Regions from separate parts of the Pseudomonas sp. HP_08 genome, predicted to be linked through region 1. Evidence: riboswitches for the same ligand, from Rfam matches in the RefSeq annotation. Region 1 holds a riboswitch; each other region holds the start of a gene.

The links. Region 1 has a riboswitch for cobalamin ahead of ACYAS9_RS21265 (TonB-dependent receptor). Riboswitches for the same ligand answer to the same signal wherever they lie in the genome.
Region 2: it holds a riboswitch for cobalamin, as region 1 does, so the genes downstream of both, cobO (cob(I)yrinic acid a,c-diamide adenosyltransferase) here and ACYAS9_RS21265 (TonB-dependent receptor) in region 1, are expected to answer to the same signal.
Region 3: it holds a riboswitch for cobalamin, as region 1 does, so the genes downstream of both, ACYAS9_RS27755 (CbtB domain-containing protein) here and ACYAS9_RS21265 (TonB-dependent receptor) in region 1, are expected to answer to the same signal.
Region 4: it holds a riboswitch for cobalamin, as region 1 does, so the genes downstream of both, ACYAS9_RS29250 (ABC transporter substrate-binding protein) here and ACYAS9_RS21265 (TonB-dependent receptor) in region 1, are expected to answer to the same signal.

The regions. Positions count from the first base shown of each region.
Region 1 is NZ_JBTOQC010000025.1:14,853-19,040, reverse strand. It holds gene ACYAS9_RS21275 (hypothetical protein) at 1-971, shown strand, start outside; gene ACYAS9_RS21270 (OmpA/MotB family protein) at 968-1,618, shown strand; cobalamin riboswitch at 1,641-1,846, shown strand; gene ACYAS9_RS21265 (TonB-dependent receptor) at 1,978-4,119, shown strand; gene ACYAS9_RS21260 (ABC transporter ATP-binding protein) at 4,119-4,188, shown strand, end outside.
Region 2 is NZ_JBTOQC010000003.1:179,015-183,202, reverse strand. It holds gene ACYAS9_RS04895 (C40 family peptidase) at 1-208, shown strand, start outside; gene ACYAS9_RS04890 (C40 family peptidase) at 281-823, shown strand; gene ACYAS9_RS04885 (PQQ-dependent sugar dehydrogenase) at 845-2,158, opposite strand; cobalamin riboswitch at 2,263-2,475, shown strand; gene cobO (cob(I)yrinic acid a,c-diamide adenosyltransferase) at 2,571-3,182, shown strand; gene ACYAS9_RS04875 (cobyrinate a,c-diamide synthase) at 3,179-4,188, shown strand, end outside.
Region 3 is NZ_JBTOQC010000051.1:270,410-274,597, forward strand. It holds gene cobM (precorrin-4 C(11)-methyltransferase) at 32-778, opposite strand; gene ACYAS9_RS27745 (cobalamin biosynthesis protein) at 812-1,237, opposite strand; gene ACYAS9_RS27750 (CbtA family protein) at 1,221-1,922, opposite strand; gene ACYAS9_RS27755 (CbtB domain-containing protein) at 1,934-2,119, opposite strand; cobalamin riboswitch at 2,225-2,441, opposite strand; cobalamin riboswitch at 2,498-2,688, shown strand; gene cobW (cobalamin biosynthesis protein CobW) at 2,783-3,847, shown strand; gene cobN (cobaltochelatase subunit CobN) at 3,851-4,188, shown strand, end outside.
Region 4 is NZ_JBTOQC010000053.1:46,093-50,280, reverse strand. It holds gene ACYAS9_RS29255 (FecCD family ABC transporter permease) at 1-884, opposite strand, end outside; gene ACYAS9_RS29250 (ABC transporter substrate-binding protein) at 881-1,894, opposite strand; cobalamin riboswitch at 2,037-2,233, opposite strand; gene ACYAS9_RS29245 (FadR/GntR family transcriptional regulator) at 2,252-2,968, opposite strand; gene ACYAS9_RS29240 (ABC transporter ATP-binding protein/permease) at 3,390-4,188, opposite strand, start outside.

The DNA.
Region 1 (4,188 bases):
TGCTGGGCACTTTTCTAGGCCTGGGCATGGCGCTGGACAAGGCCTCGGGCGTGCTGCAAGGCAGCGCCGATTCGCTCAATGCCATGAGCGATTCGCTGTCGCAACTGACCGGGATGATGAAAGACCTGGGCTCGAAGTTCAAAACCTCGACCTGGGGCATCATCGCCTTCATCGTGCTCAAGCTCTGGGAGGCGTCGCGCTGGTCCGCCGACAGCCGCCGCACCGACTGGTGCGTGCGGCAAATGAAGCAGGCCATGGACCACAACCGCACCGCGCTGCGTGAGCACAGCGACGCACGCGATCGCCAGGCCCGCGAAGCGCTGGAGCGGGTCGGTGAGCGGCTGGTGCAGGCGATCAATGCGCAATCGCAGTTGCTGGCCGGGGAATTCAAGGGACTCAAGCTGCTGAACATGCAGATGGCCAAGCAGACCCAAGGCCAGCATGAAGCGCTGGTCGAGCAATTCACCGCGCTGAGCAACCAGATCGGCGAAGGCAATCATTCTCTGGCCAGTCTCGATCGACAGGCAGCGGCCTCCGGGCAGCAGCTTGAGCAGCTCACGATTCTGGCCGGGCAGCAGAATCCGCAAGCGCAGGAACAGCATGATCTGCTGATCAGTCATCTGGCGACACTGGCCACCCTGACCGAAGAGAGCAACCTGTCGCTGGACAGCCTCGACCACCGTGCCGAACGTGCCACGCTGCAGCTGGATGAATTGCAGTCGCTGGAGCGGCAACTGGCGCAACAGGCCCAGGGGCATCACGGCATTCTGATCAAGCAGTTAATGACCCTCGGCACCCAGGCCGGCGATGGCAACCGCTCACTGGCCAGCCTGGATGAGCGCACCGAGCAGGTGGTGCAGCAATGGCATGCGGCGACGGCGCAATTGCAGGAATCGGTCGATACGATTGCAGGCAGCGTGAATGGGCTCGCCGATAAAATCGAGACGCTTAACCTGCGTGACCCGGCATGAAAGACAAACCCAATGAATGGGTGTCCATCTCGGACCTGATGGCCGGGGTCATGGCGGTGATCATGCTGATGCTGGTGGTCTCGGTGTTGCAGAACAAGGTGGGTGAAGCCGCCAGCAAAGCCGAGCAACAGGCCACTGAGGCCGCGCGCAGCCAGGGCTTGAACGCCTTGCTGACGGAGATGAAGGCCGATCTTGAACGCACCGGCGAAGCCACGCTGGTCGAGATCGACATTGCCAACCGCCGCCTGACCTTGCCCGATGACGCCTTCGCCCGTGGCAGTGCCTGCATCACCCCGGCCACCCGCGCGGTGCTAGGCAAGCTGAGCGTGCGCATCGCGGCGTTCATTCAGGACTCGGCGCAGGCACAGGTGCTGGTCGAGGGCCATACCGATAACCTGCCGGTGGCGCGTCCGGTCACCGACTTTGCGCGCTTTTGCACGGTGTACGACGACAACTACACGCTGTCGGCGGCCCGTGCCCGCGAAGCACGCAAGCTGCTGGTGCAGACGCTCGATGCACAGCAGGCGATGCGCGTGGTGGTGGCCGGCTACGGCGACTCGCGGCCAAAACCGGGCATCGATCCAGGCAGCGCCTTGAACCGCCGGGTCGAGATTCAACTGGTCATGGCCAGACCCACCACGTATTGACGCAGCCCCTGATCGGTGGTCATATGCCGCCCCAGTTTCAGGTGCCCCATGCCGCCGTGCATGGGGTGAAACGGGAAGCCGGTGCGTCACCTCAAGTGATTAGTCCGGCGCTGCCCCCGCAACGGTAAGCGAGCGAACCCTTCGACAGACCACTGTGCGTCAGCATGGGAAGGTGAAGGTTTCATGATCCTCGCAAGCCCGGAGACCGGCCTGAAGCCCACGTGTGAGGCTCCACTATCACACTCGCTTGGCAATTCCCGCGGTGGGCGGGCGCAGGCCGGTACTCGTGCGCCTGTGCGTGCGATTCCCTATGCGTTATTCCCTCCGGGTTCATTCTTTCCTGATCGAGTTGGAATAGCATGTCCCGTTTCTCCCCTTTGCACCTGCAACGCTCGCTGCAACTGAGCCTGCTGCCCCTGCTGACTTTTTCTGCCGCCGCCCCAGGCGCAGAGTCGGCGCTTACCTTGCCGGCCACCAGCGTCAACGAGGTCGCCGAACACACCACCAGCCCCCTGAACACACCACAGGCCACCGGCTCGCGGCTTGCCCTGACGTCCTTGCAGACCCCGGCCAGCGTCAGCCGCATCGACAGCAAGACCATCGAACAGCGCAATAACCAGAGCGTGCAGGAAGCGGTCAGCCGCGCACCGGGCATTTCCAGCATCGCTGCACCCGGCAATGGCAACACCGCGCTGTCGGCGCGAGGCTTCACCGGCCATGAGTCGGTGATGACCCTGTTCGACGGCTCGCGGCTGTACACCGGTTTCGGCACCCAGACCTTTCCGGTCGACACCTGGATGGTCGATCACATCGATGTGCTCAACGGTCCGGCGTCGGTCTTGTACGGTGAAGGCGCCACGGGCGCGACGATCAATGTGGTGTCGAAAAAACCCTTCGACGGCGCGATCCGCAATCGCCTGCGCGTCGGCTATGGCTCGTACGATCGCCAGCAGACCGCGCTGGACAGCGGCGGCTCGCTGAGCGACAGCCTGAGTTATCGCCTGACCCTCAACCAGCAGCAAAGCAACGGCTGGGTCGACCATGGCGACTCGCGCAGCAATGCCATCAGTACCGCGCTGCGCTGGCAAGCCACGGACAGCCTGAGTTTTACCTTCGCCCACGAGCGCGGCGACAGCGAGCCAGCGGCGTATTTCGGCACGCCGCTGATCGATGGCCGCTACCGTGACAGCCTGCGTGACGAGAACTACAACATCCGCAACGCCGTTCAGCGCTACAACGACGAGTGGACCCGGCTCAACACCGACTGGCAGATCAACGATGCCGTCAGTGCCAGCAACCAGTTGTACTGGATCAAGAGCCGCCGTCACTGGCGCAATGCCGAGGCCTACACCTGGGACAGCAGTCGCAATCGGTTACTGCGCAGCGACTACCTGGAAATCAAACACGACCAGGAACAGATCGGCGACCGCCAGACCTTCACCTTCCAGCATTCGCTGTTCGGCCTGGACAGCCGCACCGTGGTCGGCACCGAGTACAACAAGATCCGTTTCGAGGTCGGCAATAACTCGCCGTACAACGATGTCGGCGGCGACTTCATCGACCCGTGGCAACCGGCGCCGGCGTATTTCCAGAGCCAGTCGCCCTACCAGCCGCTGGCCGATACCCAGACCCGCACCTTCGCCCTGTTTGCTGAAAACCGCCTGCAATTGTCCGAGCGCTGGTCGCTGGTGACCGGCATTCGCCGCGACCAGAATCACCTTGATCGCAGCGACCAACGCGCCGGCACCCGCAGCGATCGCAGCCTGAGCGGCGGCAACTGGCGCGCCGGCCTGGTGTTCGCAGTCACCGATCAACTGTCGCTGTATGGCCAGTATTCGACCAGCGAAGACGGGATCAGCAACCTGATCACCCTCAACCCGACCCAGCAACAGATGGACCTGACCGAGGCGAAGCAGACCGAGTTCGGCTTGAAGCAGCAGTTCTGGGACGGCCGTGGCGAGTGGACGCTGGCGGCCTATCACATCGTCAAGAAAAAGGTACTGACCCTCGACCCGGTCACGCGCCTGAGCCAACAAGTTGGTCAGCAGTCTTCCGATGGCCTGGAAGCCAGCCTCGACCTGCAACTGGGGCATGGCTGGCAGGTCGCCGCCAACGCCTCGGTGGTGCGTGCCGAATACGATGACTTCAATGAAGTGGTCAATGGCCAGGTGGTTTCGCGGGCCGGCAATCGCCCCAGCGATGTGCCAAGGCGTACCGCCAACCTGTGGCTGAACAAGGCCGTCACCGAGCAACTGGACGCCGGCGTCGGCCTGCGTTACGTCGATGCCCGCTATGCCAACACCGCCAATACCGCTCAGGTGCCGGGCTACACGGTGGTCGATGCCAACCTCGACTGGCAGGTGCTGCCCGATGTCAGCCTGGGCCTGCAACTGTACAACCTGTTCGACCGGCGTTATGCGGCCACCGCGCAGAACACCGCTCAGCAATGGCTAATGGGCCAGCCGCGCTCGTTGTTCGTCACCGCCGACTACAGCTTCTGATGCTGACCCTCGACGGTCTTGAATGGGGTTCGACCCGCCAGTTTCGCCTGGCGGGTATCGACCTGCAGG
Region 2 (4,188 bases), on a different contig from region 1:
CATCTATCTGGGCGATGATCAGTTCATCCACTCCAGCAGCCGCCGCAGCGGTGGGGTGCGTATCGACAGCCTGGACGACTCGTACTGGAGCAAGACTTTCATCGAGGCCAAGCGTGCTTTGGTCATGGCGCCCGCCGCCGGTGAAGTACAAACCACTGCGATGACCTCGACCAGCGTGAAACCAGCTACTATCAAACGCCATAAATGACGTGATGCCCGGTCTCTGACCGGGTTTTTGCTTTCGGCAACTAGGCCGCATCCGGATGGAGAAGTTGTGGTTATGTCGATGACATTGCGCCTGGCTGTAATTTCCCTTGCTGCGCTGCTGGGTGCCTGTGCCAGCGCGCCGCCGCCCCCGCAACCCCGTATCGTTCAGCGCCCTGTACTGGCCGCGCCTGCCACCGTGCCTTCGGCAGCTGTCGAAGACGTGCTGTTCCGCGCCTTTAGCCTGGTGGGTACGCCGTATCGCTGGGGCGGCAATACCCCCGATTCCGGATTCGATTGCAGTGGCCTGATCAGTTATGTCTACCGTGACATGGCCGGCATCAGCCTGCCGCGCTCCACGCGCGACATGATCGTGATGAATGCGCCCACTGTCGGTCGCGAGCAGCTGCAGACCGGCGACCTGGTGTTTTTCGCCACCTCAGGCGGCTCGCAGGTATCGCATGCCGGTATCTATGTCGGCGAAGGCCGCTTCGTGCATGCCCCGGCCACGGGCGGCACGGTCAAGCTCGACAGCCTGAGCAAGCCGTATTGGCAGAAAGCCTATCTGAATGCCAAGCGCATTATCCACCCGGAAAACCTGGCACAGAACGGCCGCTGATTGCAGCGGCCGGTTCCCGCCTCATTGCGTTGAGGTCACCCGCCAGATCTTGTTGCCTACATCATCGGCCACCAGCAAGCCACCGCGCTGATCGTTGATCACGCCGACCGGGCGACCCTGGGCTTTTTCCTCCTTGTTCAAAAAGCCTGTCAGCACATCGATCGGTTGACCAGCGGGCTTGCCGTCCTTGAACGGAATAAACACCACCTTGTAACCACTGTGCGGCTTGCGGTTCCATGAGCCGTGCTGGCCGATGAACAAACCCTGATTGAATGGCGCGGCCAGGGTTTTGCCGTCAGCGAATACCAGGCCCAGCGAAGCGGTGTGCGGGCCTACCGCGTAGTCCGGCGCGATGGCCTTGGCGACCAGTTCCGGGTTTTGCGGCTCGACACGCTTGTCGACATGCTGACCGTAATAACTGTAGGGCCAGCCATAAAAGCCGCCGTCCTGCACCGAGGTCACATAGTCGGGCACCAGATCGCTGCCGATCTCGTCACGCTCGTTGACCGCTGTCCACAACTTGCCGGTCACAGGTTCCCAGTCCATGCCGTTGGGATTGCGCAGGCCCGAAGCGAAGATGCGTTTCTGGCCCGAGGCGCGGTCCACCTCCCAGATGGCGGCCCGGCCTTGTTCCTGGTCCATGCCGTTTTCGCCGACATTGCTGTTGGAGCCGACGGTGACATACAGCTTGCTGCCGTCTTTGCTGGCAATCACGTTCTTGGTCCAGTGGTGATTAAGCGGGCCGCCGGGCAGGTCAGTGACTTTGGTGGCCGCTGCACTGATGCGGGTCTGGCCGCTTTCATATGGAAAACTGATCAGGCGGTCTGTGTCGGCCACATATAAGGTGTTGTCCACCAGCGTGATGCCGAACGGCGAATTGAGGTTTTCCAGCAACACCGAGCGGGTCTCGGCGATGCCGTCGCGGTTTTCATCGCGCAGCAGGGTGATGCGGTTGGCGCTGGGCACGCCGGCACCGGCGCGGCTCATGACCTTCTGCGACACCCAGTCGCGCAGGCCCGAGCTTTCCTTGGCCGGCCCGTTGGACTCGGCCACCAGCACATCGCCATTGGGCAACGCATACAGCCAGCGTGGATGGTCCAGACCCTCGGCGAACGCCACCACTTGCGTGCCCGGTGCGGCGACCGGTTTGCCGCCTTCCGGCCAGCCGATGGCCGGAGCGATATTGACCGTCGGGATCAGGGTCTTGTTGGGCTCGGGCAATTGCGGATCAGGGCCGAAGCCGTCGGCGACTTGCAGCTTGGAGGTTTCGCCACAGGCTGCAAGGCCGCCAGCGGTGAGCAGAATGATTGCGTAACGCGGGTCGAGTCTGAACATGCCGGGGTTATCTCGCAAAACCAGAGGAGGTTAAAGAGTAGAGAAGTGCCCGCTCGGGAGGTTCAATCCCAATACTGTTTGACGCTGTTTGCCCAACCCTCTACCCTTCGCCGCTTGTTTCAGGTGCCTGGCAATCATTGATTGGCAAGGTGAAACAGGGAAGCCGGTCAGGAGCCATCCGATTCCGGCGCTGCCCCCGCAACGGTAGATGAGTCAAGGCTGTGTCCGACGCCACTGGGTTTGTCCCGGGAAGGCGCACCGCCAGGGACAATGTCCCGCTCATGAGCCCGGAGACCGGCCTGTCACTTTTTCACAGCATCACGGCGGGCGATGCTCTGCACAGGGTTACGCGCCTGCGGCCCGATGCTGTCCTGTCGTCTGCTTTCGCGTGCCCCCCAGCGGAGAGCTGAAGATGAACCAATCCCCCGAACGTGACGAACGCCATCTGGCGCGCATGCTGCGCAAAAAAGCCATTATTGACGAGCGTATTGCCAACTCCCCCAACGAATGCGGCTTGCTGCTGGTCTTGAGCGGCAACGGCAAGGGCAAAAGCAGCTCGGCGTTCGGCATGCTTGCCCGCGCCATGGGGCACGACATGCAGTGCGGCGTGGTGCAGTTCATCAAGGGCCGCAACAGCACTGGCGAAGAGCTGTTCTTCCGGCGTTTTCCCGAGCAGGTGCGCTACCACGTGATGGGCGAAGGCTTTACCTGGGAAACCCAGGATCGCCAGCGTGACATCGCTGCCGCCGAGGCTGCCTGGGAAGTCTCGAAGCAATTGCTCAGTGACCCGGCCATCGGCCTGGTGATTCTCGATGAGCTCAACATTGCCCTCAAGCACGGCTACCTGGACCTGGATCAGGTCCTGAGCGACCTGCAGGCGCGCCCGCCCATGCAGCACGTGGTGGTCACCGGTCGCGGCGCCAAGCCCGAACTGATCGAGCTGGCCGATACCGTGTCGGAAATCGCCATGGTCAAGCATGCCTTCCAGGCCGGCATTCGTGCGCAAAAGGGCATCGAGCTGTGAGTGACGCTGCACGCCAATGCCCCGCTGTATTGATTGCCGCCCCGGCTTCCGGGCAGGGCAAGACCACAGTAACGGCGGCCCTGGCCCGCTTGCATCGCAACCAGGGACGCAAGGTGCGCGTCTTCAAATGCGGGCCGGACTTTCTTGATCCGATGATTCTGGAGCGCGCCAGCGGTGCGCCGGTTTATCAGCTCGACCTGTGGATGGTCGGTGCCGAAGAAAGCCGCCGTCTGTTGTGGGAAGCGGCCAGCGAGGCCGATCTGATTCTGATTGAAGGCGTGATGGGGCTGTTCGACGGCACGCCGTCCAGCGCCGATCTGGCACGGCACTTCGGTGTGCCGGTGCTGGGCGTGATCGACGGCACCGCCATGGCGCAGACCTTCGGCGCGCTGGCACTGGGGCTGGCGCGCTATCAACCGGACCTGCCGTTTGCCGGTGTCCTGGCCAACCGGGTCGGCACCGTGCGCCACGCGCAATTGCTGGAAAACAGCCTGACCGAAGGCCTGCGCTGGTACGGCGCGCTATCACGCGAAACCGGCATCGAGTTGCCCAGCCGGCACCTGGGGCTGGTGCAGGCCAGCGAGCTGAACGATCTGGATGCACGCCTGGACGCCGCCGCCCATGCCTTGGGCAGCACCTGCGAAGTCACGTTGCCGCCGCCGGTCAGCTTTGCTGCCCCCGAGCCGCAAGCGGTCGAGCCGCTGCTGGCCGGGGTGCGTATCGCCATCGCGCGTGACGAGGCGTTTGCCTTTACCTACGGCGCCAGCCTTGATTTGCTGCGCAATATGGGCGCCGAGCTGAGCTTCTTTTCGCCGATCCATGACACGCAACTGCCCGACGCCGACAGCCTGTACCTGCCCGGCGGCTATCCCGAGTTGCACCATGTGACGCTGTGCGCCAACCAGCCGATGCGCGCGGCCATTGCCGCCCACCATGCGGCCGGCAAGCCGATTCTGGCCGAGTGCGGCGGCATGCTGTATCTGCTTGATGCACTGACCGATGTGCA
Region 3 (4,188 bases), on a different contig from region 1:
GCTGCGCACTCGGTCGCGGGCAAGCGCGCTCCTACGGCCTGTACAAATGTGCGTGTCCCGCCCGGTACAGCGATGACTCGGCAAAATTGTCCGCTGCCAATACCCGCCCAACCAGAATCAACGCCGTACGCCTGAAGCCTTTGGCCGTTACCTTCTGCTCAATGTCCGCAAGCGTGCCCAGCACCCAATCCTGGTCCGGCCAGCTGGCGCGATGCACCACGGCAATCGGGCAATCGGCGCCGTAATGCGGCAGCAACTCATCGACAATCCGCCCGATATTCTTGACCCCCAAGTGAATCGCCATGGTCGTGCCGTGCCGCGCCAGGTCGCCGAGTGCTTCACCGGCAGGCATCTCGGTGCTGTCGGCAAAGCGGGTCAGGATCACGCTTTGGGCAATATCAGGCAGGGTCAGCTCGCTTTCCAGCAACGCCGCGCACGCCGCTGTCGCGGTGACGCCGGGGATGATCTGGAACGGAATATCCAGCTCGCGCAGGCAGCGAATCTGCTCGCCAATGGCGCCATACAGGCTCGGGTCGCCGGAATGGACACGAGCGACATCCAGGCCCTGTGCATGAGCAGATTTCATCAAGGCGACGATCTGTTCGAGGTGCAACTCGGCACTGTTGACCACTTGACGGGCGTTATTGCCTTCCAGCACCGCCATGGGTACCAGCGAACCTGCATAAATAATCACCGGGCAGCTACGGATCAGACGCTGGCCCTTGACGGTGATCAGTTCCGGGTCGCCGGGGCCGGCGCCGATGAAATAAACAGTCAATGAACACTCCGGAAGCTTGAATCAAAGCCGGCATTATCCGCCCCTTGATGGGCTGATTGCCAAGGCCAATGTCGCCTGGCGGTTTTTCCGGTACTCGATCAGCAGCCGGGAAGGGGCACCGCTCAACTGGCTGGCCATTGCCAGCGCGGCACTTTCGGCAACGCCATGACAGCCGGTGCGCTCGAAGGCGAGCGCCGAGCGATGGGTCAACTGGCCTTCATTTACCTGCAACTGCGCCGCACTGAAAAACACCAGCGGCAAGCCAAGCTGCCCGGCCAGTTGCCGCAGGCCTGGTTCGTCACGCTTGCTGTCGATAGAGGTCAGCGCACTGATCGCGCTGGTCTTCAGGCCGTACTCATGCAGGCTGCGCTCGATCAGGTCCAGCAGCACCTCGGCCGGGCAGCCTTGTTGGCAGCCCAGGCCGATCGCCAACAACGGTCTATCAGTATTGCCCGGCATGCCGGCCGCGACGGAACAGCCAGGCGCTGATCGCACCCAATGCTGCCCAGAACAGTGCATTGGTTACCAGGGAGGCGACGATAAACTGCGACTCCAGTGCTTCAGGCGCCAGGCTGGAATGCTGCTCCGGCTGTGGCGCGCCGATCACGTGCGGCACCACCAGCAAGGCAACACCCAGCAGCTTGAGCAGTGCGCCTCGACCGAAGACGATCAGCGCAAGACCGGCGGCCGTTGCCGCGGCGGTGGAAATCCACCAGGTCTGGCGCTGGCCAAGATCGGCCGCTGCGGTGCCCGGCAATTCCGGTGGCAATCCCAGCGTGGGTGCCAGAACAAATACCGCAAACCCGGCCAGTCCCCAGAACAGCCCCTGAACCGCGCTGCCCGGTGCGCGCAGGGTATAAAGCCCGGCCAGCATCAAGGCAAAACCCACGGCGACCACAAGGTTGCCGCCGGTGGTCGACAGCAGGCGCTGCCAGCCATCTTCCGGCGACCAGGCTTCTTCGTCGTGTTCATGCACATGCGCAGCAGCGCCCGGCTCATGGGAATGCTCTTGAGCGGCAGGCGCCTGCTCGAAGGTTTCTGCTTCAAGAATCAACGGCGTCAGCCACAGGCTTTGCACCAGGGTCAACAGCAGGGCCGCGAGCAGGCCGCTGAAACCGGCTGTCTGCACAATTCGCTTGAACATGGGTTCAGGTCTCAATGGCAAGGAAAGGCGGCGCTGTGCCGGGTGTCGTGCGCGGCGTTGTGCACGGCATCGATGTGCGAGAAGCCGGCGAAATACACCAGGCTGCAGCCGAGCAGAACGGCGCCGATGGCGGCGGTCAGGCGCTGGCTGAGGGTCGTGGGGGTAGCGGCTGAATGGCTGCTGCTGATGATCGACATGCTGCGTGCCTCTTGAGTGAAGGGCAGGTGTGAAGGGCAGGCATGCGCACGGACACCGGCCAGCGAACACGGGCAGGTATCGACTGCGCCCGCCCACCGCGGGGTGTCTGAATTCGATTGCGGGCCGGTCTCCGGGCTCGCGAGGGATGCTTGGAGCATCTGCCAGGAATCGCCTTCCCATGCCCGAGGGCACAGTGGATTGACTCCTCACTCGCTTACCGTTGCGGGGGCAGCACCGGACTTTGCGTCGCTTGAAAAACACAGACGCAGCACCGGTTTCCCGTTTCACCCTGTGAAGGGCACCCGTAACAAGGTGTGTAGAAGATCATGGGGCACGGCCAACGTCAATCTCGACATTGACCTGTCAGCGGCCACTGCGTAGCCTTGCGCCCTTGAGGTTCCTTGACCTGTACAGGCAAGGCTAAGACGGGAATACGGTCAAGCCGTAGCTGCCCCCGCAACTGTAAGCGGTCATGTTCGTCGCACAGCCACTGCGCAAGCGGGAAGGCGCGCCGGATGCCTTCAAGGCCACCGCCAGCCAGGAGACCTGCCTCAACCGAATTCTCACTACAACCGGGCGGGGTGATCCGGTGGCGATTCGCACTGTGCGCACGGCGTGCGGTGGTCGTCCTGCTTGCCCGCCGCATTGCCAAAGGGCATCCGATGAAAACTCTCGCCAAGCTTCCCGTCACCATCGTCACCGGCTTTCTGGGCTCGGGTAAAACCACGCTGCTGCGGCACATGCTCGACAACGCCGAAGGCCGGCGCATCGCGGTGATCGTCAACGAGTTCGGCGAGCTGGGCATCGACGGTGAAATCCTCAAGCAATGCACCATCGGCTGCACTGAAGAAGAGGCCAGCGGCCGTATCTTCGAGCTGGCCAACGGCTGCCTGTGCTGCACCGTGCAAGAAGAGTTCTTCCCGGTCATGCGCGAACTGGTCGAGCGCCGTGGCGACCTGGATCATATCCTGATTGAAACCTCGGGCCTGGCGCTGCCCAAGCCGCTGGTCCAGGCCTTCCAGTGGCCGGAAATCCGCAATGCCTGCACGGTGGATGCGGTCATCACCGTGGTCGACAGCCCGGCAGTCAAGGCCGGCACCTTCGCCGCTTACCCGGATCAGGTCGACGCGCAGCGCAAGCTGGACCCGAACCTGGACCACGAATCGCCGCTGCACGAGCTGTTCGCTGATCAACTGGCCAGTGCCGATCTGGTAATCCTCAATAAAGCCGACATGATCGACGCCGAAGGCCTGGCGGCGGTGCGCGCTGAAGTCGCCGAAGAGCTGCCGCCCGCGGTCAAGGTCATCGAAGCCAGCAACGGCCGCCTGCCGCTGAGCGTATTGCTGGGCCTGGGCGCCGAGTCGGAGCTGCACATCGACGGGCGCAAGACCCACCACGATCATCACGAAGGCGACGATCACGACGACCATGATCACGATGCCTTCGACTCGATCTCGATCAAACTGCCCGAAGCCGACGAAGCACGCCTGCTCGCGGCCCTGACGCAACTGGTGGTCGAGTACGGCATCCTGCGCGTCAAAGGCTTTGTGGCCATCCCCGGCAAACCGATGCGCCTGCTGGTGCAGGGTGTCGGCACCCGTTTCGACAAGCATTTCGACCGCGCCTGGCGCGCCGATGAAGAACGCGCCACGCAACTGGTGCTGATCGGCCAGGAACTGGACGCGGCCGTTCTCGAAGCGCGTCTGCACGCGGCACTGGCTGGCTGATCCATGCACCTGCTGAGAACCCAGCCCGGTGGTTTTGTACCGGACGACAGCATCGCCGACCTCGGGCAAACCCCCGCCGAGCTGGTGATTCTCTGCAGCGGCGACTCCAGCCTGGCCTTGCTGGCCGAGGCGGCGCAGCAACTGCCCGATGATTACCCGAGCCTGCGCCTGGCCAACCCGATGCAGGTGCAGAACCACGCCTCGGTCGACCTGTATGTCGAAGAGGTGCTGCAACACGCACGGATCATCCTGATCTCGCTGCACGGCGGCATCGGCTACTGGCGCTACGGCGTGCAGCGGCTGCTGGAACTGGCCGCGCGCGGTGTGCAGGTGATTCTGGT
Region 4 (4,188 bases), on a different contig from region 1:
CCGCACAATGCGCTGACCGGCACCAGTCGCGCGTGGCGCACGCCGACCAGCATGCGCACCGCATGCGGAATCACCAGGCCGACAAAACCGATGGAGCCGACAATCGACACCATCACCGCCGTAATCAACGCCGCGCAGGTAATCAGCAGCACCTGCACACGGCGCACCGGAATGCCCAGCGAGGCGGCCGAATCGCTGCCGAACATGAACGCATCCAGCGCCCGCCGATGCCACATGCACACCAGCAGGCCGGCCAGCACCACCGGCACCGCCAGCCATACCGAATGCCAGCGCACCCCGCTGAGGTTGCCGAGCAGCCAGAACATGATGCCGCGCGCCTGTTCGGAACTGGCCGACTTGGTGATCAAAAACGAGGTCAGGGCATTGAACAACTGCGAGCCGGCAATGCCCGCCAGAATGATGTGCCCGGCGGCGCTGGAACCCTGGGAAGAACGGGCGAGCAGGGTGACCATCGCGAATGCCGCCATGGCGCCGACAAACGCGCCGGCCGATAACGAAATCGCCCCGGCTCCCAGGCCCAGCAACGCCACCAGCACCGCGCCGGTCGAGGCGCCGGCCGAAATTCCCAGCAGGTAAGGCTCGGCCAGCGGGTTGCGCAGCAGCGACTGCAACACCACGCCCGACAGCGCCAGGCCGGCGCCACAGGCGGCAGCGACGATGGCGCGGGTCAGGCGGTAATTCCAGATGATGCCTTCATCGATAGGGTCGACCGGGTAACCGGCGCTCCACAGTTTATTGGCCAGGATCTGCCAGACCACTTCCATGCTGATGCGGGTTTCGCCGATGGCGGCGCCGGCGATCACCGCCAGCACCAGCACGACGCTCACCCACAGCACATGGCCCAGCACGACCTGGATTTTCATTTGGATTTGTTGAACCGGTCAGCGGCGTCGGCCAGTTCTTCGATGCCGGTGAACATGCGCAGGCTGGCCTGCATGGCGTCGGCATCGATGATGACGATGCGGTCGTTTTTCACCGCGTCCATGTTGCGCGTCACCGGGTCCGACTTGAGAAATTCCAGTTTTCGGGTGTAGTCGTCAGCCGGGAAGCGGCGACGGTCCATGCGTGCGATCACCAGAATGCTCGGGTTGGCCTTGGCGATGGTTTCCCAGCCAACGGTCGGCCACTCTTCATCGGACTCGACGATATTGCGCATGCCCAGGCTGTTGAGCATGAAGTCCGGGATGCCCTTGCGGCCGGCCACGTACGGGTCGATATCAAGGTCGGCGCTGGAGAACCAGAACACCGCCGACACATCCTTGGCCTTGTTGCGGTCAACGTTGGCCAGAGCCTTGGCCAGCCGTGCCTTCAGCTCGCTGACCACCTGCTCGCCGCGATCCTGAACATCGAAGATCTGCGCCAGTTGCTCGACACTCTTGTAGATGGTGTCGATGCGAAACGGCTCCAGGCGCGTGCCGTCGGCGCCGACCAGGTTGTCCTTGCCTTCACAGTCGGACGGCATGATGTAGGTCGGAATCTTCAGGTCATGAAACTGCTCGCGGGTGCCGACCACGCCCTGTTTGCCGACCATCCATTCCAGTTGCACGGCCACCAGCCCCGGACGCTTGCCGATCACCGCCTCAAAGCTTGGGTCGTTGTCGGCCAGGCGCTCGACCTTGTCGTTCTGTTCCTTGAAGCGCGGCTGCACATTGTTGAACCACAACGACGTGCCAGCCAGGCGCTCGCCCAGGCCCAGCTCATAGAACATCTCGGTGCCGGCCTGGCCGATGGTCACTGCCTTGTCCGGTGCCTTGGCGAAGGTCAGCGGCATGCCGCAGTTTTCCAGGGTCAACGGGTACTGAGTGGGCGCGGCGAGGCTCAGGCCGGAAAAGCCCAGAGCAGCAAACAGGGTGGCCAGGCGGGGCAGTGACATGAAAGGCGATCTCCATTCGTACAAAAGCGGGGCGCAGTGTACAGGCAGGAAATACATCGCGGCCGCTTCCCGACCGGCAGGAGGCAGCAAGACACACGGCCGACAGGCGTGCGCGGATGTCCTTCCCGGACACCCCGCCGGTCAGTAAAAGTGTGTGTCGGCAGGTCTCCTGACTGGCACGTCTACGCCTTGCTCCGGCCTTCCCGGGTTGACCCAGTGACCTCAATGGAGCGGCTCGATGCCTACAGTTGCGGGGGCAGTTTCGTTGTTGGCGCGTGCGGGCACGGCCTGCGAATTCCCTGTTAGTTCCTCTCGGAAACCGACGGGCGGCATGGTAAACGATCAACCAGCAAGTCGCTAATTGTTTGTCGCCAGCCGTTGCAGGCAATTGATCAAATGCAGACGCATCGCCGCGCGGGCCGTGTCGCTGTCCTGATGGCGGATGGCGGTGAAGATCTGCTCCTGCTCGCGGCTCTGGGCATCCGGGTCCTGGGCATCGGCCAGCACCGGTTGAGTGCCGAAGCCGGTGCCGATGCGCGGCAGGATGCTGCTGCCCAACTGATTCATCACGTCGGTGAAAAAACTGTTGGTGGTGCACAGGGCGATCTGGCGGTGAAACTCATAGTCGGCCTGCAGCGTGTCGCCGCCCTGGCGGGCACACACCTGCAACCGGTGCAGGGCCTGGGCAATGGCTTCAAGTTGTTCCGGAGTGCGGCGCCGGGCGGCGAGGGCGGCGGCCTCCGGCTCCACACTCAGGCGCAGTTCCAGTATGGCGACAGCGTCCTGGCGGCTGCCGAGGTGTGGCTGCTCGGCGGTGACACTGCGCGGTTGCGAGGCATCGACGACAAAGGTGCCGATGCCGTGGCGGGTCTCGACCAGACCTTCGGCCTGCAAACGCGACATGGCCTCGCGCACCACGGTGCGGCTGACGCCGTTATCACGACTGATGGCCAGCTCGGTCGGCAGTTTTTCACCGCTCCTGATCTCGCCCTCGCGAATTTTGCGCGAGAGCTCGGCGACCAGTTGCCGGGTCAGGTTGGAGCGACGGCCCGAGGCGGGAGAAGGGTGTTCCATGTCGATGGGGAAATCCTCACGCGCCGGTGCCGATTGATGAAGAAAATGAGCAACAGCAAGCCGAACAGAGTCGCCACTACTGAACGCTGCGACGGGTGCCCTTGGCCACCCGACTGCTCCAAAAAAGAAAGTGCTGCGCTCGGGGTTCAGCCGATGCGCTGCGTATACGCGGGGAGTCTTTCTTCGCCCGGAAGGGCGTGGACAGGATCGGGTAGTCGCGTGACACGGGTGCGGATAATGGTCATGACGGCCTGCTGATTTTGTAATTATTAGGGCTTTATTTATATGTTGTCATACAACTTGGTGGCGATTATTCGTCTGTGCAGCGGCCCGTGTCAATAGGTTGTGTGATGAATTTTATAGGTTTTCTGCGTTTTTCAGCATGCCGGAGTCGATAAAGAGGCAAAAGGCCGAGATATTTTCACGAAGATGTCATACCTCGAAGTCGCTGCCCGCCCTCCAGATCCAGCGTCCGTGAAAACAGCCGCGCCACACCGGGCTGGTGGGTAATGCCGACCACCAGCGTGTTGGGCAGTGCCTGGCGCACCGTCGTCAACAACTGGCAGGCGCTTGGCTCATCCAGCTGGTTGGTGGCTTCGTCCAGGTACAACGTTTGCGGCGCATACAACAAGACGCGGGCAATGCCCAGGCGCTGTTGCTCACCGCCCGACAATTCGCGGGCCCACTCGCATTGCGCCTCCAGGCGACCCGCCAGGTGGCCGAGACCCACCTGTTGCAATGCTTCGCTCAGGCGCTCGTCCGGCGGGCAGACGCTGGCCGGGTAGGCCAGTAACTGGCGCAGCGGCAGGTTGGGCAGATAAGGCTGTTGCGGAATCAACAGGCTGCTGCCGCCCGGCAATTGCCAGCAGCCGTGATACCACGGCCACAAGCCTTGCAGGGTGCGCAGCAAGGTCGATTTGCCCAGCCCGCTGCGGCCTTCGATGCGCAGCCACTGGCCGGGCGTGGCGATCAGGTTGAGGTTTTTCAGCAGCGGCTTGCCGTTGGGCAACTGCACTTGCAGGTTGTCCAGGCGCAACACCGAGCCGCGCGGGCACTCGCACACCTGGCAGCGGGTGGTGGCGATGGCCTGTTGAAACTGCCCGAGCCGCTCGATTGCGGCGCTGAGCATCATCAAGCGCGGGTACACGTCGATCAGCCAGCTCAGCGAACCCTGCACCGCACTGAACGCACTGCGAATCTGCATCAGGCCGCCCAGCGTG